Regions from separate parts of the Streptomyces sp. NBC_00461 genome, predicted to be linked through region 1. Evidence: riboswitches for the same ligand, from Rfam matches in the RefSeq annotation. Region 1 holds a riboswitch; the other holds the start of a gene.

Region 1 (15,154 bases):
TGGTAGAAGATCACCGGCAGGCCGCTCGCCGCGGTGACCTCCTCGACGTACCGCACCAGGCCCCGCTGCGGAGCGCTCACCAGGTACGGCGGCAGCAGCAGGAGGCCGTCGGCGCCGGCCCGTTCGATACGGGCGGCCTGGTCCCGGGCAACCAGGGGCGGGCCACCGGCGGCGGCCAGCACGGGCACCCGGCCGCCGGTCACCTCGACCGCGACCCGCGTGGCGCGTTCGATCTCCTCGGACGTCAGCGCGTGGAACTCGCCGGTGCCGCAGGCGACGAACACGCCGCCCGCACCGGCCGCGACACCGGACTCGATGTGCCGCGCGAGCTGTGCCTCGTCCAGCGAGCCGTCCGTGGTGAACGGCGTGACCGGGAAGAACAGCACTCCTTGGAACTTCATGTCTCCCTCGTAACGTACGAGTTGTGGATGTCAGCCCTTGGTGGCCCCGGCAGCGATGCCGGTGACCAGCGAGCGCTGGAGGAGCAGATAGACGACCAGGCTGGGGACGAGCGCGATGACCGCACCGGCCAGCACCACCCCGGAGCCGACCTCGGGGTCGGTGCGCAGGACTGACAGGGCGACGGTGACCGTGTAGTCGGTGGGGTCCTTGGCGGCGATCAGGGGCAGCAGGTACTGGTCCCAGATCATGATGAAGCCGAGCACGCCGGCCACGCCGAGCGCGGGCTTGCACAGCGGCAGGACGACCTGCCACAGCATCCGCAGCTCGCCGACGCCGTCGATGCGGGCGGCCTCCTCGATCTCGGTGGGGATGTCCTTCATGAACTCGGTCAGCAGCATCACCGAGAAGCCCCAGGCGCCGAGCGGCAGGATCACCGCCCAGACGGTGCCCTTCAAGTCCAGCCCCACGACCGGGACATGGCCGAGGACCAGGGACAACGGGATGGCGATGACCTCCTCCGGGAGCATCATCGTCAGCATGAACAGGGTCAGGACCAGGGCCTGGCCGCGGAAGCGGTGCCGGGCCAGGGCGTACGCGGCGAGCACCGAGACCGCCAGCTGCAGCAGCAGCCCGCCACCCGCGATGACCAGCGAGTTGGTGAAGTAGTCCCAGATGCCGCGCTCGCCCGCCACCCTCATGTTCAGCAGCGTGGGGTGGTGCGGGAGGAAGGACAGCGACGAACCGCTGGGGTTCGTGCTGAAGGCACCGGCGATGATGGTCAGGAACGGCGCCGCGAAGATCGCCAGGGCTACCACGCAGAGCAGCACCCGCAGGGCCATGCCCAGACTCGGCCTGTCGCTCCAGCCGAGGGCGGTGTCGAACCGGGCCGGGGTGGTTCGGGCCTGCTTGCCGCCCCGCCCTGCGGGGGAGACGGCGACCTCGTCGGACGGAGTGCGGACGGGGTCGAGGGCGGGTGCGCTCATCGCACGTCTCCCCTCTTGCGGAAGTAGTTGACCGTGACGGTGAGCAGCAGCGTCACGCAGAGCAGCACGACGGAGGCCGCGGAGGCGCCGCCCAGGTCGTTGCGGGAGAAGCCCAGGGTGTAGGCGCGGGTCATCCAGACATCGGTGGACCCGGCAGGGCCGCCGCCGGTGAGGACGTACACCTCGGTGAACACGCGCAGTCCGCGGATGGCGGCGAGCGTGAGGACGACGCCGAGGGCGGGGCGGATCGCGGGGAGGGTGATGTACCGCAGGCGCTGCCACAGCGAGACGCCGTCCATCGCGGCCGCCTCGTACAGGGAACGGTCCACACCGGCGAGTCCGGCGAGGATGATCACCATGTTGTACGGGGCCGCCATCCAGATGCCCATGGCCATGGTCGCCCACAGCGCGGTGTCGGGGTTGTCCAGGAAGGGCACGGGACCGATGCCGAGGAAGCCGAGGGCGCTGTTGACCAGGCCGTCGGAGGTCGGGTAATACATCAGCCGCCACAGCTCGCCGACGACCGCGGTCGCGGTGACGACGGGCAGGAACACGGCCGTACGCATGATCTTCAGCGAGCGCGCCTGGCCCTCCAGGAGCAGGGCGAGCAGGAAGCCCACGAGGATCGCACCGAGCGAGATGCCGACGCCCAGGACGAGGGTGTGGCCGATCGCGTCCTGGAAGCGGTGGTCGCTCAGGACGCGCGTGTAGTTGTCGAGGCCGACCCACTTGTCGCCGAGGAAGGGCCGCACCTTGAAGAAGCTGAGCCAGATGCCCTTGCCCATCGGCAGGAACTTGAAGACGAGGGCGAGCAGCAGTCCCGGGGCCAGGAACAGCCAGGGGAGGGCGGCCTTCTTGCTCGGCCCTCTGCGCCGTGCGGGCGCGGTCACGGTAGCGGTCATTTCAAAAGGTCCTGGTCCTTGAGGTCACCGGCGAGGGTTTCGTTGAGCTCCTTCAGGCCTGAGCGGACGTCACTGCCGCAGTACGTGAACAGGGCGTTGAGGCTGTCGGCGGTGTCCTGCTTGATCGGTGCGAAGTCAGGCGCGTTGGGGAACTGCTCGGACGCGGTCTCGTACGCCTTCTGTACGACGCTCCACCGCGCGTCACCCCGCACCTTGGCCGCGTCCAGCGTGGAGTTGGTGGGGATGCGCACGACGGGCTGGTGGCCGTCGACGCTGGTCATGCCGATCTTCTGGCCCTCGGCGGAGACCAGGAAGGCGGCAAGTTCCCGTTCCTGGTGGGTCTTTCCGGTCCGGGCGCCGAAGTAGACGTTCTCGCCCTCGGCCAGCACGTCGGAACCCGCAGGGCCGGCCGGGGCGGGCACGACCTCGTACGTCTTCTTGCCGAGCATCGTGTCGAAGCTGGTGATGTTGTACGGGCCGGTCATGTACATACCGGCGTTGCCGTCCTGGAAGTTGGTGGCGGTACCGGTGACCGCACTGACGGCGCCCGGCTGGAGGACACCCCGGGCGCCGCAGAAGAGGTTGTCCTTCATCCAGGTGACGGTCCGTACGGCGGCCGCCGAGTCCATCGAGGGGCGGTAACGGCCCTTGCCGTCCGGCTCGATGATCTGCGCGCCGCCCTGCCACAGGAAGCCGGCACCCCACCAGGCGGCATAGCCGTTCATGGCGCTGCCCGGCGCGACGATGCCGTAGGTGTCCTTCCTGCCGTCCCCGTCGGGGTCGCGGCCGGCGAAGGCCTTGGCGACGTCGAGCATCTGCTGCCAGGTCGTCGGTGCCGTCAGCCCGAGCTTCTTCAGCCAGTCCTTGCGGATCATCAGGGTCATCGCCTGGCGGGAGTACGGGATGCCGTAGTGCTTGCCGTCCAGGCCCACGGTGGAGGACCAGGACTTGGCACTGATCTGGTCGTGGCCCGCGATCGAGTCGGGTTCTATCGGCTTGAGCAGACCCTGGCTCTGGTAACTGCCCATCAGAGCCGTGTCGTTGATCATGACGTCGGGCAGGTCCTTGGTGGAGGCCCGCGCCTGGAGCTGCTGGTCGAAGTTGACGACCGGCTGGTAGTCGATCTTGATGCCGGTCTTCTTGGTGAAGGCGGCGAAGACACGGTCGTAGGTGGCGGCCGAGTCCGGATCGCTCCGGGTCCACACCTCCAGCGTGTTCGGGTCGCCGGAACCGGCGCCGCCGGACCCGGAGCCACAGGCGGCCGTCCCGAACGCGAGCCCCGCGGCGGCGAGGGCGGCGGCCAGGCGGCGACGTCGTCGGCGATCGCCCATGAGCACCTCCGTTCTGTTCATATCCATGAACATGTTTCATGGATCTAAATGATCGCCCAAGCTACGAATCGTTTCATCCGGATGTCAAGACATGGCTGAAACATTTCACCAGGCCTCTGCAGACGCCGTGCGACGGTGGGAACGACAGGCGCGCGCCTCGCTCTGGCCGCGGTGGGCGGAGCCTGTCCTGGCCTGCTGTGGGCGGGAGCCTCGCCGTGTCTCGCGCGCAGAGCCGGCTGCCGCTACCGCTGTCCCGGCCGAGCGGCCACGGCGCCTACGAGAACGGCAGGCGGCTCGGCAGACGTACTTCCTGGAGCTCGGACGGGCCGCATCGCCAAGCCGGAGGCCGAGGTCGGGGTGCCGATGTCCGTGTACGGCAGCCTCGCGGGACGACCGTCGGCCGGCCGGGAGCGGAACCCCCTCGCCGAGCCGTGCGCTCATCCGCTCGGGCTCGGCTCGGCGGGCACGCGTCGGCGTGGACTCTTCGACGTCGGAGTCCGGTTGGGGAGGGCTCAGCTGGTTTGCAACGTGCTCGTCCCACAGTGGGAGTTCGTACGCTCACCCCGTCTTCCGGCAGCACGGCGGCACAGGTCAAAGCAGTGCGCGGCCGCCGACTTCCGTGGGCGGCCGCGCACTTCAGCGGACTGCTGGTGTCCCGACTCGACCGGTGTTCCCGACCCTCACGCCGGACGCACGGCGATCCGGATCGCGGCCTCCCCGGCGTTGTGGATCGACTCCTCGCGGATGACCGAGCCCGGACCGGGGGCGTGGATCATCAGGCCGTTGCCGGTGTAGAGGCCGACGTGGCTGAAGTTGTCGTGGAAGAAGATCAGGTCCCCGGGGCGGCTCTCTGCGAGCGGGATCACGGTGCCGGCATTCGCCTGCTCGTGCGGGGTGCGCGGCAGGGCGACCCCCGCGGCCTTCCAGGAGGCCTGGGTGAGACCGGCGTTGTCGTACGACTCCGGCCCGACCGCACCCCACAGGCACGGCCTGCCGATCTGGGCACGGGCGAAGGCCACGGCCCGGTCGGCCTTGGTGCCGACGGGTGTCTCGACGACGGGGACACCGGTGTCGAGCACGGAAGGCTGCATCTGCCAGTCCGCGGCCGCGGGTACGCCGGTGTCGAGTACCGAGGGCTGCATCTGCCAGTCCTCGGCCACGGGGACACCGGTGTCGAGGACGGACGGCTGGAGTCGCCAGTCCCCGGCCGGCGGCACGCCCGTGTCGAGTACCGACGGCTGCTCCAGTCGCCATGCCTCCTCGGTCGAGCGGAACGCCTGCTCCTCCCAGGGGGCGGGAGCCTGGGGGAGTTGGGGCAGTTGGAGCGGCTGGGACTGGGCGGCCATCAGCGGCGCCACGGAAGTCTGCCGGGCCGTGTACCTGTACAGCAGCTCGCTGGCCGCCGCGATCTTGCGCTGGTTGTGCTGCTTGGAGCTGCGCAGCGACGCCTGCTTCGACTCGGGAGCGGCAGCAGGCGGGGCCGTGGAGGAATCCTGCCGCTGTGCCGGTACGGCGGGCAGCGTCGCCGTGGGTGCGGCCGTCAACTCGGCCACCGGACCCTGCTGGGTCTGACCGGCGGGCAGTTCGAGCGCGGGCCGGGCGGCCGGCTCCAGCTCACGGCCGGTACGGGTCTCGGGCGCCGGTGCCGCCGCGCTCTCGGGCCGGGGTCCAGCCGGGCGTGCCGGCGTGCGCCGGGAGGGCGTACGGTCGGCCGGCAGGACGGCCGGGACCGTCGGGCCCAGTGACGAGCGCGCCCCGGCGAACCACTGCCGGGTGATGTCGTCCATCTCGGGATCCGACGTCCGGGTCCGGCCACCGCTCGCCGGGGCGCCACGGCCCCGCGAACTCGCCGACTGCGCCCGGGTGATGTTGTGGAGGCCGGTGTCGGACTCGGCCTGGTCGTAGAGACTGCTCACCCGCTGCCGGACGTCTTCGCGGCTGGGGCCCTCGTCCGCCGTCATCGGTACGGCGTCGGCGGTCTGCGAGAACAGGGCCACCGAGGTGAGGGCAGCGGTCGCGAGAGCGGAGTTGCGCATACCGGGAAGGCCGAAGCCTCCTGGACGCGACGATCGTTCCGGCGCCATGGGAGCCGTACTCCTTCCGTACTCCGCCTACCGAGTTAGCTGTCGGGTTCGGGCGGTCGACTCCGGAAGGCATGCCCTACGGCCCTTGCCCTTGCGGGCGGTTGGGCCGATTCACCCCATCGTTCGGTTGGGTCCCCGGCTCCGGCTGCCACAGGGGCGCACCGGACTCGGCGGAGGCCGCGCGTCCCGACGGGGTTCGCCGGAGGGTCTCGTGCGGCCTGCTGCCAAACTAGCCAACTTGTGCGACTCGTGTGAAGGTTGAAGGCCGGAATGTCCGATACGCTTTTGTGACCTTCGTCGTGACGGTCCGTCAGATCCGAGTGTTGTGCACACAGCGAATCCGGACGGCGACCGACCGTCGCGGACCGACGGCGTCGCGGAAGGTGTAAGGACTCAGGAGCAGAAGTCAGGAACGGGGGCCGTCGCTCCGCTGCTCGCGCTCGGCGTTCCGCTTCTTGATGCGGGCCCCCTCCTTGCGGACCTCGGCCTGGGTGGCACGCTCCTTCTGCAGCCACTCGGGCTGTTCCTGCTTCAGTGCGTCGATCTGGTCCGTGGTGAGCGGCTCGGTGACCCCGCCGCGTGCGAGGCCCGCGATGGAGACGCCGAGCTTCGCCGCGACCACCGGACGCGGGTGCGGCCCGTTGGCCCGAAGCTCGCGCAGCCACTCGGGCGGCTCGGCCTGGAGCTGGTCGAGCTGGGCGCGCGAGACGACACCCTCACGGAACTCGGCGGGGGTGGCCTCGAGGTACACACCCAGCTTCTTCGCCGCGGTCGCGGGCTTCATCGTCTGGGTGGTCTGGTGCGACATCATGGTGCCCAGGGTATCGAGCGTGTTCGAGACCTCCGACCACGGCCGGTAGCCTGGCGGGGTGACAGGCACGGAAGCATCCCAGACGTTCCGGCTCGCGTACGTCCCGGGAGCGACGCCCGCCAAGTGGGTGCGGATCTGGAACGAGCGCCTGCCCGACATCCCGCTGACCCTCCTCGCCGTACCGGCCGACGAGGCGTCCGAGGTGCTGCGCGCCGGTGACGCCGATGCGGGACTCCTGCGCCTGCCGGTGGACCGTACGTTCTTCAGCGCCATCCCCCTCTACACCGAGACGACGGTCGTCATGGTCCCCAAGGACCACCTGATCACCGCGGCGGACGAGGTGAGCGTCGAGGACCTCGCGGAGGAGGTCGTCCTCCATCCGCTCGACGACGTCTTCGACTGGGACCGGCCGCCGGGAGAGCCCGCCTTCGAGCGCCCCGCCACCACGGAGGACGCCGTCGAACTCGTGGCGGCGGGCATCGGCCTCCTGATCGTCCCCCAGTCGCTGGCCCGCCTCCACCACCGCAGAGACCTCACCTACCGGCCGCTCGTGGACGGCCCCGGGTCGGGCGTCGCCCTGGCCTGGCCCGAGGAGGCGACCACAGACCTGGTCGAGGACTTCATCGGCATCGTCCGCGGCCGCACGGTCAACAGCTCCCGGGGCCGCACGGCACCTGCGCCGGAGTCCCAGGGCAAGGGCGGCGACACGGCCTCCGGCCGTCGCAAGCCCACGGCCGCCAAGACGACCGGACGGAACCCTCGCGGTGGATCCGGCGTCTCCAAGGGCGCCAAGCGCAGGAAGCCCCGCCGCCGGGCGTAGCCCCCGGACGGAGTGGTCTCGCCCTGTGCGGCGTGGACCACTTCTACCTGGTCAGGGGGCGTTTTGCTGCGCAGCGGGATGCGGTGCACCGGCGGTGTCGCGGACAGGGGGCGCGCTGCCGGACTGTCGTACGCCCGGGCAGACCGTTCCGGGCAGGGGCGGCTGCGTCGCGAAGCGTGGCGGGTGGCGGTGTTCCTGGGGCGCACGCTGCGGGGCGAGTGGAACGGCATCGTGGTCGATCCCGTGCGGCAACTCCGAAGGCGCGGGCTGCCCGCACTGTCCCTCGCGTTCTTGGCCGCCTTCGGCGTCATCTTCTTCCATGCCCTGGCGCAACGGCCGACCGGTGCCGTGGCGGTCCGGATCCTCGGCGGCGTCAAGGCCGACCTGCCGTGGTGGCTGGCCCTGCTGCGCACGCCGGTGTCGCTGTACGTCCCGGCCCTGGATCTGCCCGTGTGGGCGGGGATCACGCAGTTGTTCCTCGCGTTCGCGCTCGCCGAACTCGCACTCGGCCGGGCCAGGACGCTCGCCGTCGCGTACGCGACCACGCTGGCCGGCACCCTCCTGGTGCGCGTGATGATCGCGCTCGGCCCCGGCTGGGGCGGGCTGGGCCTGCCGCGTGAGATCGGGCAGGTGCTGGACACCGGACCCTCCGCGGCCGTCGTGGGCCTGTTCACCTACGTCGCCGTCGTCCGCCGTGCTCCCATCGTGTTCACGCTCACCGGCGGGTCCATGGTGTGGGAGTCGATCGCCGTACCCAATCTGGCCGGCCGGGAGCACCTGATAGCGGTCGGCGCCGCGATCGTCCTGGCGCTGTTCCATGGACGCGGCCGCGGGCGGACGTCCGGCGGGGTTGCCGTCCCTGTCCTCCGGCACGAGGTGCCGGAGGCGATGTCCCGGCGCAGGTCCTCGGAGGATCACATCGCGGTCGGTTGAGCGCCGGGCGGCGTGTGCGCACCGTGCGGGGAGGTGGTCTGGCTTATCTTCGCCACGGAATCCGACATCCGGAGTAAAAATGCAAAAAACGGATGAACTGGTTGATGTGGCGCCCCCCTCGGCGATCGTCGCCCCGCCCGACGCTCACCCGAGACGGCACGTCACCGGATGGCCCCTGTCCGTCGGCATCGCCACGGCGGCCGGTCTGGTGGCGGTGCTCGTGCTCACCGGCGGCGGGTGGCTGAACCAGCCCGCTGTCGCTGCCTGGCGCACGGTCTGTCTGGCCATCACCGTCCAGGCACTGCCCTTCCTTCTTCTGGGTACGGCCCTGTCGGGGGCGATCAACGCCTTCGTACCGGCCGACCTGTTCACCAGGATCCTGCCCAGGCGCCCCGCACTCGCCGTCCCGGTGGCCGGCGTCGCGGGCGTCGTGCTGCCGGGCTGCGAGTGCGCCTCGGTGCCGGTCGCGAACAGTCTGATCCGCCGAGGCGTCAACCCGGCCGCCGCCTTCGCCTTCCTGCTCTCCGCTCCCGCGATCAACCCGATCGTGCTCACCGCCACGGCCGTCGCCTTCCCGGGAAACCCCGCCATGGTCGCCGCCCGACTGGTCGCCTCCCTCCTCACCGCGGCCGCGATGGGCTGGCTGTGGCTCTGGCTGGGACGCGAGGAGTGGCTGCGCCCCGCAGTCCGGAACACCGGGCACCGGCCGGGGCGCAGCCGCTGGAAGGAGTTCCGCCTCGGCTTCCGGCACGACTTCCTGCACGCCGGTGGCTTCCTGGTGCTGGGCGCCATGGCCGCGGCCACGTTCAACGTGGCGGTGCCGAGCTCGGTCCTCGACACCTTCTCCGGCTCGCCCTGGCTGTCGGTCCTCTTCCTGGCCGGTCTCGCCGTCCTGCTCGCCGTCTGCTCGGAGGCGGACGCCTTCGTCGCAGCCTCGCTCACCGGCTTCTCGCCCACCGCCCGGCTGGCCTTCATGGTGGTCGGACCGATGGTCGACCTGAAGCTGATCGCCCTTCAGACGGGCACGTTCGGCCGGGCCTTCGCGCTCCGCTTCTCCACCGCGACCACGGCCGTCGCCGTCGTCGCGAGCGTCCTGATCGGAGGCGCGCTGCTGTGAAGCGCCACGTACAGGTCCTCCTGCTCGTCCTGACCGGCCTGGGACTGCTCCACACCGCCCTGTTCAGCGACCTCTGCCTGCGCTACGTCAAAGAGGGCCTGCGTCCCGTGCTCATCGCCTCCGGCGTACTGCTCCTGCTGCTGGGCCTCGCGGGAGCCGCGCTGGACCACATGGACCCGGAAGGCGACGACCAGGGACGCAACCACGACCACGACCACGACCATGCCCACGACCACGACCACGACCACGACCATGCCCACGACCACGACCACGACCACGACCACGACCATGCCCACGACCAGGACAGACACGAAGACGATCACGGGCACGACCACTCCACCGCCCCCCGCATCGCCTGGCTGCTGTTCCTGCCCGCGCTCAGCCTGCTCTTCTACGCTCCGCCCGCCCTCGGCGCGTACACGGCCTCGCACGCGAACAACAAGGCCGTGAAGCAGGAGCAGCGGTTCGACCCGCTGCCCGCGACCACACCCCTGCCGCTGACCCTGACGGACTTCACCGCCCGGGTCCAGCAGGACCGGGAACAGGCCATCAGGGGCCGCAGCATCAGCATGACCGGTTTCGTCACCCCGGCAGGACCGGACGGCGGCTGGTATCTGACCCGGATCATCTTCACCTGCTGCGCGGCCGACTCCCAGTCGGTCAAGGTGCGGATGTACGGGACTCCCGCGCCGCCCGCCAACACCTGGCTGGCCGTCACCGGAAACTGGCACCCGCGCGGCACGCTCGGCACGAAGTCCGCGACGGCGGCCCTCGACATCCACCGCACCGAGCGCATCTCGCCGCCCGTCAACGCGTTCACGGACGACCTTCCGCTGACTCCCTCGTGACGAGAGCCCTGGTCCGCCCCGTGCCACCTGCACCCGGCGACCGGCCCGCTCGCGTCCCGCCGCAGGGCGTCACACGGTCGCTCCTGGTCGGCCCTGGTCGCCCTCGGTCGGCGTGGTCCGCGTCCGAGACGCATCCGTGGAGCGGACGAACTCCCGGATGACGCGGGCCAGTTCCGCCGGCCGGTCCAGGGGGAGCAGCGTGTACCCGTCGTCCACCTCGACCAGCCGTCCCTGGGGCAGCAGTGCGGCGAGGCGCCGGCCGTGCTCGGGCGGCATCACCCGGTCCTCGCTCGCCCAGACCACCAGGGCGGGCCGGTCGAAGAGCGGCAGGCGCTCGGCGGCGGCTTCCAGCAGGCGACGGGTCGCCCGGTCCGCCGTACGCAACAGGCGTACGGCGTCCCGGCGGATCCCCGGTTCACCCAGCACCGGCCGCATCCAGCGCGCGCAGGCCGCGTCGCCCCGCTTGGTCAGCCAACCGAACGCGATCGGCAGACGGCGCACGAACCGCACTCTCATCTGCTGCATGAACAGCCCGAACAGACGCGGCGAGAGACGACCGGTGGCCACCAGGACCCGTCCGGTCAGGCCCGGCGGGAAGTTGTCGAACGCGTCGCAGGACACGAGCACCGCCCGCCCCACGCGGTCCTCGCCGTCGGCCATGACGAACTGCACGAGCGCACCGCCCGTGTCGTTCCCGACCAGCGTGACGTCCCGCAGGTCCAGCCGATCGAGGAACTCCGCGACGAGCCGCGCCACCGCGGGCAGCGACAGTTCCGCCTCTGCGCGCATCGGGTGGCGGTGCGCTCCCAGGGGCAGGGTCGGAACGACGCACCGGTGGTCGGCGGACAGGCCGGCCACCGGCCCGTCCCACAGCGAGGCGTCCATCATCAGGCCGTGCAGCAGCACCAGTACGGGACCATCGCCGCCGGTGTCGTCGTAGGCGATCGTGCCCGCGGACAGTTCGATCTCGCGGGTGTCCGCGGTCCGGGTACCGGTGTCCATGGAAGGCCTCCCGTGCGTGTCCGCCAGGTGTCAGCACTCAAGAGGGTCCAGGGCCCCGAAGTGTGACATCGTCCGGCCGCACGCGTCGTCGTGGCGCGTCGCCGGTGGGAGAATCGGCGGCGTGGACCGGGGGATTCTTGAGCGCGAGCCCGAGCTGGAGCAGCTGGCCACGGCCGCACAGGAGGCGGCGGACGGGGCCGGTTCGGTGGCGCTTGTCTTCGGCGAGGCCGGGATAGGCAAGTCGAGCCTGGTCAGAGCAATGCCGGAGCATCTGCCCAGGGGGGCCCGGGTGCTCGTCGGACAGTGCGACGACCTCGCCACCCGGCGGCCCCTCGGCCCGTTCCGCGACCTGGTCGGCAGCGTCGGCGCCGAGCTGGCCCGCGCCGTCACGGAGGGCGGCGACCGCCACCGCGTCTACGAGGCCCTGCACGGCGAGCTTGCCGTGACCCCGCATCCGGCGGTACTCGTCGTCGAGGACGTGCACTGGGCCGACGAGGCCTCCCTGGACGCCCTGCGCTTCCTCGTACGGCGTATGGAACAGCTGCCCGCCCTGCTGGTCCTCACCTACCGCGACGACGAGCTGAGCCGTGGACACCCCCTGCGCCACCTCCTTGGCCAGGTCTCCCGCGCGCCACGCGTGCACCGCCTGCCCCTGGCCCGGCTGTCCCTGGAGGCGGTCCGCACGCTCAGCGCGGCCGGCGGCCTCGACCCCGCCCAGGTCTACGAGGTGACGTCGGGCAACCCCTTCTTCGTCGCCGAGGTCGTCGCCGCAGGCGGCACCGGGGGAGTGCCCCCGACCGTCGTCGAGGCCGTGCTCGCCCGGCTGCGCGGACTGGAGCCGGCCACCGTGGACGCGCTGGAGCAGCTCGCCGTCGTCCCCTCGGCCGTCGAACGTCCGCTGGTCGACGCGCTGCTCAACGGCGGGGTCGCCGTCCTCGCCGCGGCCGAGCAGCGCGGGCTGCTGGCCGTCGCGCCGGAGCGGGTGGCGTTCCGGCACGAGCTGATCCGGCGGGCGGTCGCCGACGCCGTGCCCGCGGCCCGGCGCATCGAGCTCAACCGCACCGTCCTCGCGGCACTCGTCGCCCGGCCAGGCTCCGACGCGGCCCGCATCGTCCACCACGCCGCCCAGGCCGGCGACCAGGACGCCATCGCCCGCTACGGCCCCGACGCGGCCCGGGACGCCGCCTCGGCGGGCGCCCACCGCGAGGCCGCCGCCCAGCTGCGGCTCGTCCTGCGGCAACGGCACCGCTACGCCCCTGCCGACCTCGCGGGCCTCCTCGAACGCTATGCCGTGGAGACCTACACCATCGCCGACTCGGCCGCCGCCGTCACCGCCGAGCGGGAGGCGGTGGCCCTGCGCCGCTCCCTCGGCGACACCCTCGCCCTCGGCGCCGACCTGCGCTGGCTGTCCAGGATCCACTGGTGGGCCGGGGACGCCGACGAGGCGCAGGAGGCCGCCCGCGAGGCCGTCGCCGTCCTGGAGCACGCCGGCGACGACCGGCTGCTGGCGCTCGCCGTCAGCAACATCGCCCAGCTGCGGATGCTGGCCGACCGCTACCCCGAAGCCGTCGAGCACGCCGAGCGCGCCATCGTGCTCGCCCAGAAGACCCAGGACGCGGGGATCCTCTCGCACGCCCTCAACAACCAGGGCACGGCCCGCTGGCGGGGCGGCGACCCCGGCGGGCGGCGCCAGCTGGAGGAGAGCCTGGAGGTCGCCCTCGACGCCGGCGAGGTCGAGCACGCCTGCCGCGCCTACGCCAACCTCATCTGGACCCTGCTCGACACCCTGCAGTTCACCGAGGCCGACCGCTTCCTGACCCCGGCCATGGACCTGGCCGACCGCGCCGAACACCTCGGCTTCCTCACCTACCTCCACGTCGAGCTGGCCATACGCCGGCTCGCCGCCGCCGACTGGGAGGAGGCCGAGCGGCACGCCGAGTTCGGAATCCACGACTTCCTGCCCGCACGCTGCCCGGCACTGACCGTCCTGGCCCGGGTGCGCACCCGCTGCGGCCGCCCCGGCGCCGACGAACTCCTCGCCGAGGCCCGGGAGATCGCCGTACGCACCCGGGAACTCCAGCGCACCGGCCCCGTGGCGGCCGCGCTGGCGGAGGCGGCCTGGCTGCGCGGGGACCTCGACGCCGTGGTGGAGGCCGTGGCCCCGTTCCACGCGCAGGCCCGTGACCTTGCCGTCGTCCCCCACCGTGCCGAGCTCGGCTACTGGCTCACCAAGGCCGGGCATCCCCCGTTCCCGGCGGACGACTCGGGGCATCCGTACGCGCTGCAGGCACGCGGGCAGTGGCGGCGCGCCGCGGCCCTCTGGCACACGGCGGGCTGCCCGTACGAGTACGCCGTCGCGCTCGCGGAGAGCCCGGAGCCCGCCGACAAGCTCACCGCCCTGGCCCGGCTCGACGCCCTGGGCGCCGAACCGCCGGCCCACCTGCTCCGCACCGAGCTGCGCAGGCTCGGCGTGCCCCACGTCCCGCGCGGCCCCGTCGCCGCCACCCGTGGCAACCCCGCCGGCCTCACGGAACGCCAACTGCAGGTCATGCGGCTGCTGGCGCAGGGCCTGACCAACGGCGAGATCGCCGACCGGCTCGTGGTCTCCGTCCGTACCGTGGACAACCACGTCCGCGCGGTCCTCGACAAGCTGGACGCGCCCACACGACGCCACGTCGCCGTCCGCGCGGCGCAGCTCGGACTGCTCGCCGGCCGCGAGACGTAGGTATCCCGCGGGCCCGAGCTGGGTGACGCCCACGGATGCCCGGGCTCGCGCTACCCGAGTAGAACGTACAGACCTACCTGTCTCCTAAAAAAACGGGGGAAATCCGTATGTCCAGTACAGCGGCCCAGGCAGCGCGCAAGGAACTGGCCGACTTCTCCGGAGAACTGATCGGACCCGAGGACTCCGGCTACGAACAGGCCCGCGCCGTCTACAACGCCATGATCGACCGGCGTCCCGCACTCCTCGCACGCTGCGCCGACGCGGACGCCGTCGCCCGCGTGATCGGCTTCGCCCGGGCGCACGACCTGCCCCTCGCCGTCCGCGGCGGCGGACACCACGGCGCCGGTCTCGGCACCGTCGACGGCGGCGTCGTGGCCGACCTGTCGCCCATGAAGGACATTTACGTCGACCCTGCCGCCCGCACCGTCCGGGTCGGCGGCGGCTGCGTGTGGGGCGAGGTGGACCGCGCCACCAACCCGCACGGCCTCGCCACCCCCAGCGGCATCGTGTCCACCACCGGCGTCGGCGGCCTCGCCCTCGGCGGCGGCCTGGGCCACCTGACCCGCAGGTGCGGCCTGACCATCGACAACATCCTCGCCGCCGACGTCGTCCTGGCCGACGGGCAGCAGGTGCGCGCGAGCGCCGACGAGAACTCCGACCTGTTCTGGGCGATCCGCGGAGGAGGCGGCAACTTCGGCGTCGTCACCTCGTTCGAGTTCCGGCTGCACGAGGTCAGCACGGTCGTCGCCGGTCCGACCTTCTGGCCCGTCGAGGTCAGCCCCGAAGTCCTCAGCGCCTACCGGGACTTCCTCCCGAACGCCCCGCGCGAGCTCAACGCCTTCTTCCTGTACGGCACCGTCCCGCCGGCCCCGCCGTTCCCCGAGGACATCCAGATGCGCAAGACGGCCGGCGTCGTCTGGTGCTACGTCGGAGACGACACCGAGGCCGCCGCACGCGAGATGGCCCCGCTGCTCGACGCCCTGCCGACGCCGATGCTGCACGCGGTCGGCCCGATGCCCCACCCCGACCTTCAGGGCATGTTCGACGGGCTCTACCCTCCGGGCCACCAGTGGTACTGGCGCGCCGACTTCGTCAACGAGATCCCGGACGAGGCCGTCCAACTGCACGCCAAGTTCGGTGCCGAGGCTCCGACGGTCCAGTCGACCATGCACCTGTACCCGATCGACGGCGCCGCC
Region 2 (15,154 bases), 700 kb from region 1:
GCAGTCGATTCCGTACGGGCGCTCCGTGGGCTCCTCGGTGAACTCGACGCCCTTGGCCTTGAGGGTCTCGTACGTCTTGCGGCAGTCATCGGTACTGAAGATGAGGAACCCGCCTGTCGCGCCCTTGGTCAGCAGGTCGCGGACCTGTTCCGCGGTCTCCTCGGACAGCCGCGGCGGGCCGGGCCGCTCCAGCAGGACCTCGCGGTCCGGCCGACCGGGGACGTTGACCGTGAGCCAGCGCATGAAGCCGAGGTCGGCGTCGGTGTTGACCTCCAGGCCGAGCTTGCCGACGTAGAAGTCGAGTGCCTCGTCCTGGTCGAGGACGTAGATCTGTGAGTGCGTGATTGCTGTGAACATGTGCATCACGCTACGAGCCCGGCACCGCGAAAACTTATCCAAAACTGCTCAGCCGGCCGAAGGGCGAGCGGACTCTCAGGCGCTCGGCCGCATCCACGCCATCGTGAAACAGGTGGGGACGTCCAGGGCGACGGCCTGCTTGCGGTACTCCCGCGGCGACCGGCCGACGACGTCGCGGAACGTGCGGCTGAAGGTGCCCGGGCTGCCGAATCCGACCTCGAAGCAGATGTCCGTGATGCTGCGGTCGGTCTCCCTCAGCAGGAACATGGCGCGCTCGACGCGTCGGCGCTGCAGGTAGCGGTGGGGCGTCTCGCCGAACGTGGCCCGGAAGGTGCGCGCGAAGTGGGCCGGGGACACATGGGCGATCCGCGCCAGGGCCGGCACGTCCAGCGGCTGCGCGTAGGCGCGGTCCATGGCGTCCCGGGCCCTGAGCATGCGGCGATTGGTCTCTTCGGCGGCGCGGCTCACGCCGCCATCACACCATGGTTCCGCGAGTGCCTCTCCTCCGGTGCCGGCAGCCCGGGACTAGCCTGGCGACGAGACGTGGCCGCCGCTCGACGGCCCGAGCGGAAGGAGCCGTCATGGACCAGGGACGCGACGAGGTTCGCGTGGCCCGTCCCGGTGACCGCAGGCCCGGACCGGGCACTGAGGGGATGGACCGGCAGGAGGCCTTCGCGACCGAGGGAATGTGGTCGGGATTCGTCCGCACGGAACCCGGGGCGGTCTCCGGCTGGCACCACCACGGCGACCACGAGTCGGTGATCTACGTCGTCACCGGGTCCCTCAGGATGGAGTTCGGCCCGGGCGGCTCGCGCACGGTCGAAGCCGGTCCCGGGGACTTCCTCCACGTACCGAAGGGCGCCGTGCACCGGGAGAGCAACCCCTCCCCGGAGCCCGCCGACATCATCGTCACCAGGGCCGGGACCGGACAGTCCACGTTCAACGTCGACGGACCCGCACCGGACTGAGACCCGACCCCCACCACACCTGAAACGGCACGTCGCCCCGCAGCGCGCCAGGGCGGACGGCTCCCCCGGCACATCGGGACGACATATGACCCGCCCCGGCACGCCCGGTCAGCGCGTGGCCGCTCTCCGCGACGAGGTCAGCCCGCCGGCACGGTCTCGGGCTCGCCCGTACCCTCTGCCGACTTGCCCTGCCCCGTGCCATCCGCGTCGGTCCGGGCGCGGGCGGCGGAGGCGACGGCCGTCTTCGTCGCCGCCTCCGTCAGGGCGTCCGCGGCCGGCCAGCCGCCTGCCGGGGCCTGGGCCACGGCGCGCCACCACGGCTCGGACGGAATGGTCTCCGCGGTGGGCTCGAAGGGCTCCCCGGGGCGAGGCAGGGCGGCACGGGAGCCGGTGGCGTGTGCGGCCGCGACCGTGCCCTCGCCGGGCTCGGCCCAGGGGTGCGTCGCCAGGTTGAAGGTGGCCCAGTGGATCGGCATCATCACGCCGTGCGGCTCACCGCCCTGAAGGTCTAGGTGGGCGCGCATGCCCTCCTGCGGCGTCATGTGGATGTCGGGCCAGAAGTCGGAGTAGGCGCCGATCTGGATCATCGTGGCGTCGAACGGCCCGTGCTCGGCACCGATGTCCTTGAAGCCGTCGAAGTAGCCGGTGTCACCGCTGTGGAAGATCCGGTGCTCGGCGCCGGCGACGGCCCAGGAGGCCCACAGGGTGTGCTGGGTGTTGCGCAGGCCGCGGCCGCAGAAGTGGCGGGCCGGGGTGGCCGTCAGAGTGAGGCCGCCGACCTTGGTCGCCTCGTGCCAGTCCAGCTCGCGCACGCGGTCGGCCGAGACGCCCCAGTGTTCGAGGTGGGCGCCGACGCCGAGGGGCACGGCGAACAGCGTGTCCGTGCCGGCCAGGGCCTTGATGGTGGGCAGGTCCAGGTGGTCGTAGTGGTCGTGCGAGATGACGACGACGTCCACCGGGCCCAGCGCGGCGAGCGGCAGCGGCACCGGGTGCAGCCGCTTGGGCCCGACGAAGGAGAACGGGGAGCAGCGCTCACCCCACACGGGATCGAAGAGCACCCGCTGACCGTCGATCTCGGCGAGCACACTGGAGTGCCCCATCCAGGTCAGCCGCAGCCCAGTGACGGGCGGCCTGGCGATGTCGGCGAGCGTCGTGGGGTGCACCGGCACCGTGCCCTTGGGGGCACGCCGGGGTCGCTCGTCCTTGTCGAAGAAGACCTTCGCGAAGTCGACCGCCGAACCGGAGGGCCGCGTCCGGGCGGTACCCCCGGGATTCTGGAAGACCCCGTCCTTGAAGTGGGGCGATCTACGGATGCGCGCAAGGCGCTCACCGCTCGGGTCCGCGCCGAAGGCCGCGGGCTGCAGCGCGCGGAGCCCGGAGCTCAGGGAACGGAAACCGGACACGGTACCTCCAGGTGGAGTGGGTGAGGCATTCCATTATGGTCGGCGCCTCCGACAACACCTGTGTCGTCCGGGCTCGGCGGCCACTTTCCAAGGAAAGCCCAAAGATGCGACAACCAACGACCTCTACGAAGTAGAAGTAGAGGTCCCGTGCCGCTCTCCCGGCTCACCCCGCACGCCACCGCGCCCACCTCCCGCAGGAACCCGGGCCCGCCGCTTGGTGAACCGCGGACCGCCGTCGTCCATTCCCTTCACGATGCGCACCGGAGGCTTCTGATGATCCGTTCAGCACGTTGACAGGGAGTGCCCCCGCTTCCGATACTGAATGAGCATTCAGTACGATTCGGTAGTCGTCAGTCGGTGAGCAACCCCCACGGCCTGATGGAGGCACCATGTCCGACCTCAACTGCAGCTCGCCGTCGCCGGGGTAGCGGCCGCGTGGGCGGATCTCCTCGCATGCGAGCGCACGCGTCACCTGGGCCCTCGACACCCTCGGACCTTCCACCCTGATCACCATCCGCGAGGAGATCGCATGACCGCCCCCCTGATGTCGCTCACGTGGACCGATCACCTCACCGGCCGCCAGGGTTTCCTGGTCGTCGACCGGCTGGTGCGCGGCGTCTCCAGCGGCGGGCTGCGCATGCGCGAGGGCTGCACCCTGGACGAGGTCGCCGGGCTCGCCCGCGGCATGACCATGAAAGAGGCGCTGCATTACAACCCCGAGGGCCGCTACGTCCCCCTCGGAGGCGCCAAGGGAGGCATCGACTGCGATCCCCAGGACCCGGGGGCGTACACACTCCTGGTGCGCTACCTGCGCGCCATGAAGCCGTACATCGAGAGCCTCTGGACCACCGGAGAGGATCTCGGGCTCACCCAGGACCTGGTGGACCGGGCGGCCGTGGAAGCGGGTCTTGTGTCGTCCATCCAGGCCGTGTATCCGCTGTTGGACGACGAGGCGACGGCGCGGCGGCGGCTCGCGGACGCGTTCGCGGTGGAGGTGGACGGCATCGGCCTGGACGAGCTGGCCGGCGGCTGCGGGGTCGCCGAGTCGGCGCTGGCGGCCCTGGACCGGGCGGGCGTGCCGTATGCGCGGGCGCGGGTCGCCGTGCAGGGGCTGGGCACGATGGGCGGGGCCACGGCACGCTTCCTCACGCGCGCGGGGCTCACCGTCGTGGCCGTCGCCGACATCAAGGGCACGATCGCCAACCCGGCGGGCCTCGACGTCGAGGCGCTGCTCACCGCGCGGGACGCGTACGGCACCGTGGACCGCACGGTCCTGCGCTCCGACGACCGCGAACTGCCCGGCGACGCCTGGCTGTCGGCCGAGGCGGAGGTGCTCGTGCCGGCGGCGGTCTCGTACGCGATCGATGTCGCCAACCAGGAGCAGATCAGCGCCCGTTGGGTCGTCGAGGCGGCCAACATGCCCGTCCTGCCCGAGGCGGAGGAGCTGCTGGCCGCGCGCGGGGTGACCGTGCTGCCCGACGTGGTCGTCAACTCCGGTACGAACGCCTGGTGGTGGTGGACCCTGTTCGGCGACATCGGCCCGGACGCGGACGAGGCGTTCGCCCACACCCGCCGCTCGATGCGCGCCCTGATCGAGCAGATGCTGGCCCGCGCGGAGGCCGACGGAACGACCCCGCGCGCGGCCGCGCACGCCATCGTCGCGGACCGGCTGCCGGTGATCGCGGAACGGTTCGGCTGGTACCGCTGACGACGGGCCGCCAACCGCTGTCCTCGGCTCTGTTCACCCCCGGCTCTGGGAGGCCTTCAGACAACCCACGGTTTCATGGCCGCCGAACGGCCCACCGCCCTGAGCGGGATGCCGGATGCGGGGAGGCGTGATGCGGCGATCACGTGGCCCGATCTGTACCCGGCCGAACTCGCCAAGTAATGACCTCGCCCGGCACCGTGAGCGGCGACGGAATAGGGTGACCGCGTGGCGAGAGTGCGGTTGAGCGTGGCCGAGCGGCGCGAGGAGCTGCTGCGGGCCGCCATCGGGCAGATCGAGGCGCGGGGCGTGGCGGCGGTCAGGATCGCCGACGTGGCCTCGGCGCTCGGCGTGAGCAACGCGCTGGTGCTGTACCACTTCTCGACGAAGGAGAAGCTGGTCGCCGCGGCGTTCACGTTCGCGGCCGAGGACGACCTCGGGCATCTGCGCAAGCTTCTCGGCCGCCGGACCACGGCGCTGCGGCGACTGCGGTCGGCCGTGCGCTGGTACGCGCCGACGGGCCAGGCCAAGGGCTGGCGCCTGTGGATCGAGGGCTGGGCGGCTGCGCTGCGCGAGCCCGCGCTGCAGGAGGTCACACGGGACCTCGACAGGGAGTGGAAAGCTGCGATCGCCGAGGTGATAGCTGAGGGCGTGGCCGCGGGCGAGTTCCGCTGCCCGGACCCGCAGAGTACGGCTCTGCGACTGACGGCCCTGCTGGACGGGCTCGCCGTTCAGATGACGTCGTACGCCGGTGCGGTGTCCCGCGCGCGGGCGCAGGAGTGGGTGGAGGAGGCGCTGGCGCGGGAACTGGGCCTGGAGCGGGCGGCGTTGACCACCTCCGAGCAGTGAGCTCGCCGCACTGGGCGAGGACTCACTACCGGCAGACGAACCGCTTTCACACCCTCGAGCAACCCGCACACCACCGTCCGGCAACCGCGCTCAGGCGACCGAAGCGATCCGCATCTTGATGTCGTCCGGCGACAGCGCGCCCTTCGCCGTGACGTGATCCCCGGACGACTCACCGCGCAGCCGACGGCCGATCCACGGCACCAGGTACTCGCGCGCCCAGTGCACGTCGTCCCGCCGGACATCGAGGGTGCCGCGCGGCGGGAGCAGCGGCCAGGGCTGGTCCGGGTCGGCCGGGACCTCCAGGCCGAGAACCTGCCCGGCGCGCAGCGCCACGCGCGTGTGCCCCTCGGGCGAGAGGTGGAGCCGGTCGTCGTCCCAGGCCCGGCGGTCCTGGACGGTCTTCAGGGACCACAGGTCGAGCACGGGGCAGCCGTACCGGTCGGCGACGGCCCGTACATGACCGTTGTAGGTGGCGATCTTGCCGCGCAGGTGCTTGAGCACGGGAACGTTACGGGTGTCGAAGCCGGTCGTCACCATGACGGTGCCCACGGCTTCGGTGAGCCGGAGGATCGCCCGCTCGAAACGCTCGGCGACCTCGTCGGGGTCGGTGCCGGGCCTGATGATGTCGTTGCCGCCCGCACAGAAGGAGACCAAGTCCGGGGCGAGCTCGACGGCTTGCGGGACCTGCTCCTCCACGATCTGGTCGAGAAGTCTGCCGCGTACGGCGAGGTTCGTGTAGCCGAAGTCGCCCTCGGGCCTCCGGTCCGCGAGAAGCACCGCGAACCGGTCGGCCCAGCCGACCATCGCACCGTCGGGGCCGGGATCGCCGACGCCCTCGGTGAAGCTGTCCCCCACCGCAACGTACGACCCGATCACTGATCTGCTGTCACTCTTCGAATCGTCTGCCACATCGACCATGATTCACCTTCGAATGTGACCTACGCGACCGTAATACAGGGTTGACGGACGGTGAGATAAGCCACGTCTAAGTGTTGGCCAAGCCCGGAATAAGCCTCCGATCAGGGATGTTGAGGGGCGAACCGCGCGGCCAGGGCGGCACCGGCGGCGAGGCGGAGCCAGACGTGGCCGGGCGTAGCCGGACGCACCGAAGGCCGGACCCGGGGATCGGGGTCCGGCCTTCGGCGGCGTGACGGGCGCCGCGTCCCCACGCACTGGCGAAGCCGCGCGGGAGCGGTCGGCGGTGGGTCAGCCGACCGCTACGCCCTTGGATCGGAGGTAGGCGACCGGGTCGACGTCGGAGCCGTAGTCCGGCGTGGTGCGGATCTCGAAGTGCAGGTGCGGGCCGGTCACGTTGCCGGTCGCGCCGGAGAGACCGAGCTGCTGCCCCTCGGTCACGGTCTGGCCGGCCGAGACGGAGAGCTGGGAGAGGTGGCCGTACTGCGCGTAGTAGCCGTCGGCGAGCTTGATGACGACCTGGTTGCCGTACGCGCCGCCCCAGCCCGCGGAAACGACCGTGCCCGCACCGACGGCCTTGACCGGGGTGCCCGTCGGGACGACGAAGTCGACGCCGGTGTGGTACCCGCTGGACCACATGCTGCCAGGCACGTGGTAGCCGGTGCCGATGGTGGCGCCCGACACCGGGAGGGTGAAGCCGGTGGCGGTGGAGGTCTGCGTGGCGGTCGTCTTGTTCGAGGACGAGGACGCCTTGGGCGCGGACGAAGAAGACGGCCGGGACGACGACTTGGTGGTCGCGGTGGCCTTCTTGCCGAGCGTGAGCTTCAGGCCCGGGTGGATCAGCGACGGATCGCCGCCGACGGCCCGGCGGTTGTCCGAGTAGAGCTTCTTCCAGCCGCCGGCGACGTGCTGCTGGTCGGCGATCTTCGAAAGGTAGTCGCCGCCCCGCACCGAATAGGTCCGCACGCCCGCGTGGTGCGCGGCGCTCTTCTTCTCGGCCGCCTTCTTCTCCACGGCCGGAAGGGACTGGACGGTCTTTTGCGAAACCGACTGGGAAACAGACTGCGTTGTTGCGGCATGGGCGCCGGTGGCACCCATGAGCGGTAGTGCGAGTGCGGCGCCACCGGTACCGGCGACGGCGATGGAACGGGTGAAGCGCTGGGGCTTCGGGCGGCGGTGCTTACCCTTCGCGGGCATGACGAATTCCTCTCCGGCGCCTACGAGGTGAGCTGTCGGGTGCGAGCTGGAGATGCCCGGCCGCGCATTTGACGCGGCTTTACCCCAAGCCGTTCCGGAGACCGGAACAGGCAGTGATACCTGTGGGTCCCCCGCTCCTGCCGTTCACGGGTGAGTTGTGCGGGCACCGGGCGGCGGCAGGATTGGGCGTCCGTCCGGATTGGTGGCGAACGTAAGCGACCGGGACGCAAAGGGACAAGTGATGGTTCCCTGCGAATGCGTTTCTGTTGATCCCTTGCGAGAAATCCCGGTGACCGTGTGTGAATTCCGAGGTCGCCCCTTTGGACAAACCCCCTTGTAAAGCAAGTGAATTACGTGGACATGACGCGCCACGTTCGGTCACGAATATGACGCTCCTCACGCACCCTCAGCCCAGGAGCCCCTATTCCGGAGCGAGTTGGAATGAAGGGAAGTAAAAGAGAACACAAGGGAGCGAAGAGGAGCGAACGGCACTAAAGATGGCCAAAGGCGGCAGAAGTTCAATCAAGATGCCACTTCGGACAGACAGGTCAAATGCGACGCAGGCGGAAAACTGCCGCGTCGAGGTCACCGCGCAACCCGGTGCGCAGTCCGTGATGCAGGAGTACGGCACCTCTGTGAACTTCGCCCGTTTCGCGGCATTCATACGACGCTGTCGGGTCGAGGCCCTGCAATCGCAGCGCCGGCACGGGTTCCCCGTAGCTCTGCGCCTGAAGCCACGCGAGGACGACCGCCTCGTCGCCACGCACGTACTGCACCGCACTGAGCCCGCCCCGCGGAGGCCGCAACCGGTACAGGTCTCCGTGCTGCACGAGCGGACGGATCTCCTTGTAGAGGGCCACCCACTCGCCGGCCTCGGCCAGCTCCTCCTCGGTCCACTGGGCGAGGTCCCCGCCGACCCCCAGCACGCCGGCCATGGAGCTGACGAAGCGGAAGCGCAGCGAGCTGACCCTCCCGTTGAGCTGGGTGTTGGGGCTGTCGGTGACCCAGGCGGCCATCACGCGCGCGGGGTGGATCTGGCTGAAGCCGTGCTGGATGGCGAGCCGGTCGAGCGGGTCTGTGTTGTCGGAGGTCCACACCTGGTCCGTACGGCCCAGGATCCCGAGGTCGATCCGGCCGCCACCACCCGAGCAGGACTCGAAGGCAACGCCCGGGTGGGCCGCGCGCAGCCGATCCAACAGGCCGTACAGCGCCCGGACATGGTCGATCCACAGCCGCTGCGGGTAGGGGTCGTCGGGCCAGCCCGCGTCGGTGAAGCAGCGGTTGAAGTCCCACTTGACGTAGTCGATCGGGGCACTGGAGAGGAGCCCGTCGAGCTGCCCCCAGAGGTACTCCTGGACGTCCTCCCGGGCCAGGTTCAGTACGAGCTGGTTGCGGAATTCCGTCCGCTTTCGTCCCGGTTGGAACTGCACCCAGTCGGGGTGGGCGCGATAGAGCTCGCTGTCCGGGTTGACCATCTCCGGCTCGACCCAGATGCCGAACTGCATGCCGAGGGCGTGCACATAGTCCGCGACCGGCTTCAGGCCGTTCGGGAAGCGGTCGGGGTTGGGGGTCCAGTCGCCGAGTCCGGCCCGGTCGCTGGTGCGCTTGCCGAACCAGCCGTCGTCGACCACGAACAGCTCGACGCCGATCGCCGCGGCCCGCCGGGCGAGTGTCCCCTGCTGCTCCTCGGAGATGTCGAACTCGGTGGCCTCCCAGGAGTTGAACAGCACCGGCCGGTCCCGGTCCGCGTCCGGGATGACGTACGCGCGCTGGTAGGCGTGCCAGGCGCGGCTCGCGCCGCCGAAGCCGCCGTCACTCCACAGGCCGGCGAAGACGGGCGTCGCGTACGACTCCCCCGCGTCCAGGCGCAGCAGCCCTGAGTCGTCGTATCCGGCGCCGCCGGTGATCTGCACGCGCGCGTCCGCGAGCTGCGCGACTGCGATCCGCCAGGAGCCCGACCAGCCGAGCGCGCAGCCGTAGACCTCGCCGCGCTCCTCGGTGGCGTCGGTGTCGAGTGCGACCCAGGGCAGATGCTGGTGCCCGGTGTGGCCGCGGCGGCTGCCGAGGACCTTCTCGCCGTAGGTGAGAAGAGAACTGGTCAGCCGGGACTCGGCGGCCCAGCGTCCATGCAGCTGGGACAGCCGCCAGTCCTCGCGCTCGGGCAGCGTCCAGGTGGCGGAGTCTGCCCGCAGCAGCTCCAGGGCGGCCCCTTCGTTGTCGAGAGTCACCCAGCGTTCTACGACGTCGTGCCGCATCCGGTAGTGCAGGGTGAGCGTGAGCCCGCCGTCACGGAAGCGCAGGCGCAGCTCGCCGTCGTCTCCGCCGTCGGCCTCGTACGCCTCGAAGTGCCACTCGGTGCCGCGCCGCTCGTCGGTGCGCACCGACAGGGCGGGCCGCGCGAAGCGGGGGCCGCCCTCGACCGGGTACTCCTCGTGGCCGTCGAGCTGCGACTCGAAGGGCCGGTAGTCGGGCAGCGGGCGGACGGCGAGCGCCTCGGCGTCGGCGAGCGCGAGCCGGGGGCCCCAGTGCAGGTGCAGCAGTTCGTCGCCCTCGGTGAGATGGACGGCGTAACTGCTGGTCGGCCCTGAGAGGAGCCACGTACGGCCGTTGGCGGAGATCTCCAGCATCAAGCCCTCACACATTCGAACAGGTGCGATCAATGGCCAACATCATCAAGTGCTTCGGGGCCTGTCGGCAACGCCTGTGGACAACTCATTGCCTGAGGAATCCATGTCGTATCGTCGAAAGCGTGCCCGCCGACGAGCCCGTCGGCCTGGCTGACTGGGAGGAGCCCCCGTGACGCAGCAGATCCCGTCGACCGAGCCGGAGCTGGCCGGAGTCCGCAATTTCCGCGATGTGGGTGGGCTCCCGGCCTCGGACGGACGGCGGGTGCGGTACGGGGTGCTGTTCCGCAGCGGCCATCTCGCACACGCGACGGAGGAGGATGCCGCCTTCCTGACCTCCCTGGGCCTGCACACGGTCTTCGACTTCCGCAATGCGGCGGACCAGAAGCTGGAGGGCCCCGACGTCGAGCTGCCGGGCGTACGGAACGTGAACCTTCCGCTGACCGATCCCGCGGACGGCGCCGAGTTCTGGAAGATGGTCCGCGACGGCGAGATCGACCAGCTGCGCGGCATCCTCGGCGACGGCAAGGCGGCCAACCGCATGATCGTCTCCTACCGCACGATCATCAAGGAGCGCACCGCCGAGCACGCGCGCGTACTGCGCTCTCTCGCGAAGGACAGCGTGCCCGCGCTGATGCACTGCGCTGCGGGCAAGGACCGTGCGGGCCTGTCGATAGCCGTGACGCTGCTCGCCCTGGGCGTGGAACGCGAGGCGATCATCGCGGACTACCTGGAGTCGAACGCCAAGCACCGCCGCTACAAGGTGCACCGCAGCGGCAGCTCCGCCGCCGGTTACTCCCCCGAGGTCATGGAGTTGCTCAGCCCTCTGTTCGAGGCGCGCGCCGAGTATCTGGCTGCGGCCTTCGAGACAATCGAGGAGACGTGGGGCGACGTCGACACCTACCTGGAGCAGGGCCTGGAGTTCACCCCGGGATTCCGCGAGGGCCTGCGCGAGCGGCTCCTCGACTGAACGGGTGAGCCCGCCTCACTGTCGCACTACCTCACTACCTCACTACCTCACTACCTCACTACCTCACTACCTCACTACCTCACTGTCTCACTGCCTCACTGCCTCACTGATCTTCGCCCGCTCCGTCTACTTCGCCCCCACCGAGAACAGCAGGTAGATGAAGGCGGCGAAGAGGTGTCCCACCGCGATGTAGACGATCAGGCGCACCCACAGGGCGCGAGGGAACTTCTCCTCCATGTTCCTGTCGCTCATGCCATGTCTCCGGTGATCGGGCCCAGGCACAGCGTGGCCGTGGGGCTCTGCAGAAGGGTGTGGACGAACAGGAGCTCGACCCCGTCGGGGTCCTCGGCGGCGATCCGGTGCGGGGTCAGCGAGTCGAAGTGCGCGCTGTCTCCGGCGGTGAGCCGGTGCGTGGCGTCCCCGAGGCGCAGCCGCAGCCGCCCCTTGAGGACGTACAGCCACTCCTCGCCGGGGTGCACGCGCACGATGTCGCCCTGCGAGCCGTGCGGTACGTGGACGCGCAGGGCCTGCATGCCGCGGCCTGATGCGCCGGCCTGCCAGTAGGTCCAGCCGCCCGCCACGGTCGGTTCCATGTCGGCGGCGCGTACGACGGCGTCCCGGTCGGCGACCGTCTCGCCGAGCAGCTCCGAGACGGTCGTACCGTAGATACGGGCGAGGGCGAGCAGCATCGGCAGCGACGGCTGGCGCTGTCCGGTCTCCAGCCGGGAGAGATGGGCCGGTGACAGTCCGGCGGCGCGGGCCGCGGCCTCCAGGGTGAGGGAGGCCTGGCGGCGCAGCGCGCGGAGCTGTGGTGCGACGGTGGGCAGGAATTCCTCCGGCCCGGCCGACGAGCCCGGTGCCGCGCGCCCGGGCTCCGGCTCGGCCTCTGTCTCTGTCTCGGGAGAGCTCATGCTCTCCATTCAGCCGGAGATTTGCCTCTGCGGCAAATTTCTTGCCTCAGAGGCAAAAGACCCGCCGCTATGCCTATCGGTTGGCGACCGCCTGCTTCACCAGTGTCTTGCCGAAGTCCCACATCAGGCCACCACCGCTGTGCGCGTCGTCCATCACAGCCGTGAAGGCGTCGACGAACCGGTCCACGTCCTGCTCTCCGATGATCAGCGGCGGGATCAGCTTGATGACTTCCAGATGGTCTCCGGAGACCTGGGTGAGGATCCGGTGCCGCTGCAGCAGCGGTACGACGACCATCTGCGCGAACAGGCCCTTGCGCGCCGCTTGCAGCATGGTCCAACGGCTGCGCAGCTTCAGCGACTTGGGCCTGCCGAACTCGATGCCGATCATCAGGCCCCGGCCGCGGACGTCGGCGAGCAGCTCGTATTTGTCGATCAGCGCCGCGAGCCGGGTCCTCAGCTGCTCGCCGGTCACCCGCGCGCCCGCCACGACCTGCTCGTTCTCCATCACGGACAGCACGGCGAGGCCGGCCGCCATGGCCTGGGCGTTGGAACCGAAACTCGCCGAGTGAACGAGCACCCGGTCCATGGACGAGTAGACCTTCTTGAAGATCCAGTCCTTGCCGAGGGTGGCGCCGACCGGCACATAGCCGCCGGACAGGGCCTTGGCCACGCACACCAGGTCCGGCTCGACGCCGTCCTCGTGCTGGTAGGCGTAGAAGTCCCCGGTGCGGCCGAGGCCCGTCTGCACCTCGTCGGCGATGAGCAGCGCCTTGTGCTTGCGCAGGAGCTCCTGGGCCGCCCGGAGATAGCCGGGCGGGGCCTCGTGCACACCCTTGCCCTGGATCGGCTCGACGATCAGGGCGGCGACGTCGCCCTTCTTCAACTCCCGCGCCAGGGCGTCGAGGTCACCGAGCGGGATGGCCGTGTCGGGCAGCAGCGGGGCGAAGCCGTCCCGGAAGCCGTCCTCGCCGTTGACCGACAGCGATCCGGTGGTCAGGCCGTGGAAGGCGTGGTCGCAGTACAGGATCCTCGGCCTGCCGGTGACGTACCGGGCGAACTTCAGCGCGGTCTCCACCGCCTCCGTACCGCTGTTGCCGAAGAACACCCGGTCCAGGTGCGGGCTGTGCCTGAGCAGCTTCTCGGCCAGCAGTCCGGGCAGCGGCTGGCAGTCGAAGCGGGTGAGGTCGGCGAGCTGGGCGTCGAGGACGTCGTGCAGCGCCTTGCGGACGACGGGGTGGTGGCGCCCCAGGCCCATGACCCCGAACCCGGCCAGCATGTCCAGGTAGTCGTTGCCGTCCGCGTCCCAGAAGTGGGCACCCTCGGCGCGCTCGTAGACCTTGTCGAAGCCGATGGTGTGCAGCATGCGCGGGAGCTGGTGGTTCAGGTACTTGCCGTGCAGCTCGTAGCGCTCGGCTCCGCGCTCGGCCAGGAGAGCGCCGAGGTCGAACTCCTTGGTCATTCAGCGTTCTCCTTGACTGGGCCGTTCTCCTGCTCCTTGACGGCCAGGGTGTCCTCGGCCTCCTTGACGGCGAGGCTCGCGCTGATCCGGCCGGCCACCTCCACCGGCGTCAGCCCGATGTCGGCCAGCACCTCTCCGCGCTTGGCGTGCGCGAGGAACTGCTCCGGGATGCCGAACCGTCGTACTGGTACATCGACTTCGGCATCGCCGAGCGCCAGCGCCACCGCGGCTCCCACCCCGCTCGCACGGCTGTTGTCCTCGACGACGGCCACCAGGCGGTGTTCGGCCGCGAGGCCCGGGAGCGCCGGGTCGACGGGCTTGACCCAGCGGGGGTCGACGACGGTGCACGAGATGCCGCGAGCCTCCAGCAGGTCGGCGGCCTGGAGGCAGACGGGCGCCATCACGCCGACGGCGACGAGCAGCACCTCGGGCGTGTCCGGGCCGCGGTGCAGGACGTCGAGTCCGCCCACGCGGTCGATCGCCGGGATCTGCGGACCGACCGACTCCTTGGGGAAGCGGACCAGTGTCGGAGCGTCGTCGACGGCGACGGCCTCGCGCAGCTGGGCGCGCAGTTGGTCGGCGTCGCGTGGAGCGGCGATGCGCAGCCCCGGCACGACCTGGAGGATGGACATGTCCCATATGCCGTTGTGGGACGGGCCGTCGACGCCCGTGACGCCGGCCCGGTCCAGGACGAAGGTGACCCCGCAGCGGTGCAGCGCCACGTCCATCAGGAGCTGGTCGAAGGCACGGTTGAGGAAGGTGGCGTAGACGGCGACGACGGGGTGGAGACCGCCGGTCGCCAGGCCTGCCGCGCTCACCGCCGCGTGCTGCTCGGCGATGCCGACGTCCCACACACGGTCCGGGAAGCGTGCGGCGAACTTGCCGAGGCCCACCGGGTGCAGCATGGCGGCCGTGATCGCCACGACGTCCTCCCGCTCCTCCCCGATCGCGGCGATCTCGTCCCCGAACACCGAGGTCCAGGAGGGGCCGTTGGACGGCGCGAGCGGCTCGCAGGTGAGCGGGTCCATCACGCCGACGGTGTGGAAGTGGTCCTCCTCATGGGCGAGGGCGGGCTCGTAGCCGCGGCCCTTCTCCGTGAGGCAGTGGATGAGGACCGGACCGTGGAAGCGTTTCGCGCGCCGGAGCGCCGACTCGACGGCCCCGATGTCGTGCCCGTCGATCGGGCCCACGTACTTCAGGCCCAGGTCCTCGAACATGCCCTGCGGGGCGAAGGCGTCCTTGAAGCCCTTCTTCGCGCCGTGCAGCGACTCGTAGACGGTGTTGCCGACGACCGGCGTGCGCAGCAGCACGTCCTTGCCCCAGGCGAGCACCTTCTCGTAGCTGTCGGTGGTGCGCAGGGTGGCCAGGTGGTTCGCCAGGCCGCCGATGGTCGGCGCGTACGAGCGCTCGTTGTCGTTGACGACGATGATCAGCGGCCTGTCCTTGGCGGCCGCGATGTTGTTCAGCGCCTCCCAGGCCATACCGCCGGTGAGCGCGCCGTCGCCGATGACCGCGACGACATGCCCCTTCTCGCCCTGCACCTGGCGGGCCTTGGCGAGGCCGTCGGCCCAGCCGAGCGCGGTGGAGGCGTGGCTGTTCTCGACGATGTCGTGCTCGGACTCCTCGCGCGAGGGGTAGCCGGACAGGCCGCCCTTCCCGCGCAGCTTGGAGAAGTCCTGACGGCCCGTCAGGATCTTGTGTACGTAGCTCTGGTGGCCGGTGTCCCACACGATGCGGTCGACCGGCGACTCGAAGACCCGGTGGAGCGCGATGGAGAGTTCCACCACCCCCAGATT

Evidence for each region. Region 1 has a riboswitch for cyclic di-AMP ahead of OG870_RS42375 (NlpC/P60 family protein). Riboswitches for the same ligand answer to the same signal wherever they lie in the genome.
Region 2: another riboswitch for cyclic di-AMP. It lies ahead of OG870_RS39200 (M23 family metallopeptidase); the one in region 1 lies ahead of OG870_RS42375 (NlpC/P60 family protein).

What each region holds. Positions count from the first base shown of each region.
Region 1 covers NZ_CP107902.1:9,156,889-9,172,042, forward strand. Annotated here, with positions in the region: gene OG870_RS42355 (5-dehydro-4-deoxyglucarate dehydratase) at 1-401, opposite strand, end outside; gene OG870_RS42360 (carbohydrate ABC transporter permease) at 432-1,385, opposite strand; gene OG870_RS42365 (carbohydrate ABC transporter permease) at 1,382-2,287, opposite strand; gene OG870_RS42370 (ABC transporter substrate-binding protein) at 2,284-3,618, opposite strand; gene OG870_RS42375 (NlpC/P60 family protein) at 4,299-5,702, opposite strand; cyclic di-AMP (ydaO/yuaA leader) riboswitch at 5,711-5,885, opposite strand; gene OG870_RS42380 (DUF5997 family protein) at 6,109-6,513, opposite strand; gene OG870_RS42385 (LysR family substrate-binding domain-containing protein) at 6,572-7,333, shown strand; gene OG870_RS42390 (hypothetical protein) at 7,397-8,266, shown strand; gene OG870_RS42395 (permease) at 8,346-9,383, shown strand; gene OG870_RS42400 (TIGR03943 family putative permease subunit) at 9,380-10,231, shown strand; gene OG870_RS42405 (alpha/beta fold hydrolase) at 10,301-11,233, opposite strand; gene OG870_RS42410 (ATP-binding protein) at 11,355-13,958, shown strand; gene OG870_RS42415 (FAD-binding oxidoreductase) at 14,066-15,154, shown strand, end outside.
Region 2 covers NZ_CP107902.1:8,454,993-8,470,146, reverse strand. Annotated here, with positions in the region: gene OG870_RS39235 (VOC family protein) at 1-357, opposite strand, end outside; gene OG870_RS39230 (helix-turn-helix domain-containing protein) at 433-825, opposite strand; gene OG870_RS39225 (cupin domain-containing protein) at 939-1,325, shown strand; gene OG870_RS39220 (MBL fold metallo-hydrolase) at 1,463-2,728, opposite strand; gene OG870_RS39215 (glutamate dehydrogenase) at 3,258-4,436, shown strand; gene OG870_RS39210 (TetR/AcrR family transcriptional regulator) at 4,662-5,282, shown strand; gene OG870_RS39205 (SGNH/GDSL hydrolase family protein) at 5,373-6,158, opposite strand; gene OG870_RS39200 (M23 family metallopeptidase) at 6,489-7,394, opposite strand; cyclic di-AMP (ydaO/yuaA leader) riboswitch at 7,397-7,566, opposite strand; gene OG870_RS39195 (alpha-galactosidase) at 7,943-10,021, opposite strand; gene OG870_RS39190 (tyrosine-protein phosphatase) at 10,191-10,988, shown strand; gene OG870_RS39185 (DUF6126 family protein) at 11,115-11,240, opposite strand; gene OG870_RS39180 (helix-turn-helix domain-containing protein) at 11,237-11,899, opposite strand; gene OG870_RS39175 (aspartate aminotransferase family protein) at 11,973-13,358, opposite strand; gene dxs (1-deoxy-D-xylulose-5-phosphate synthase) at 13,355-15,154, opposite strand, start outside.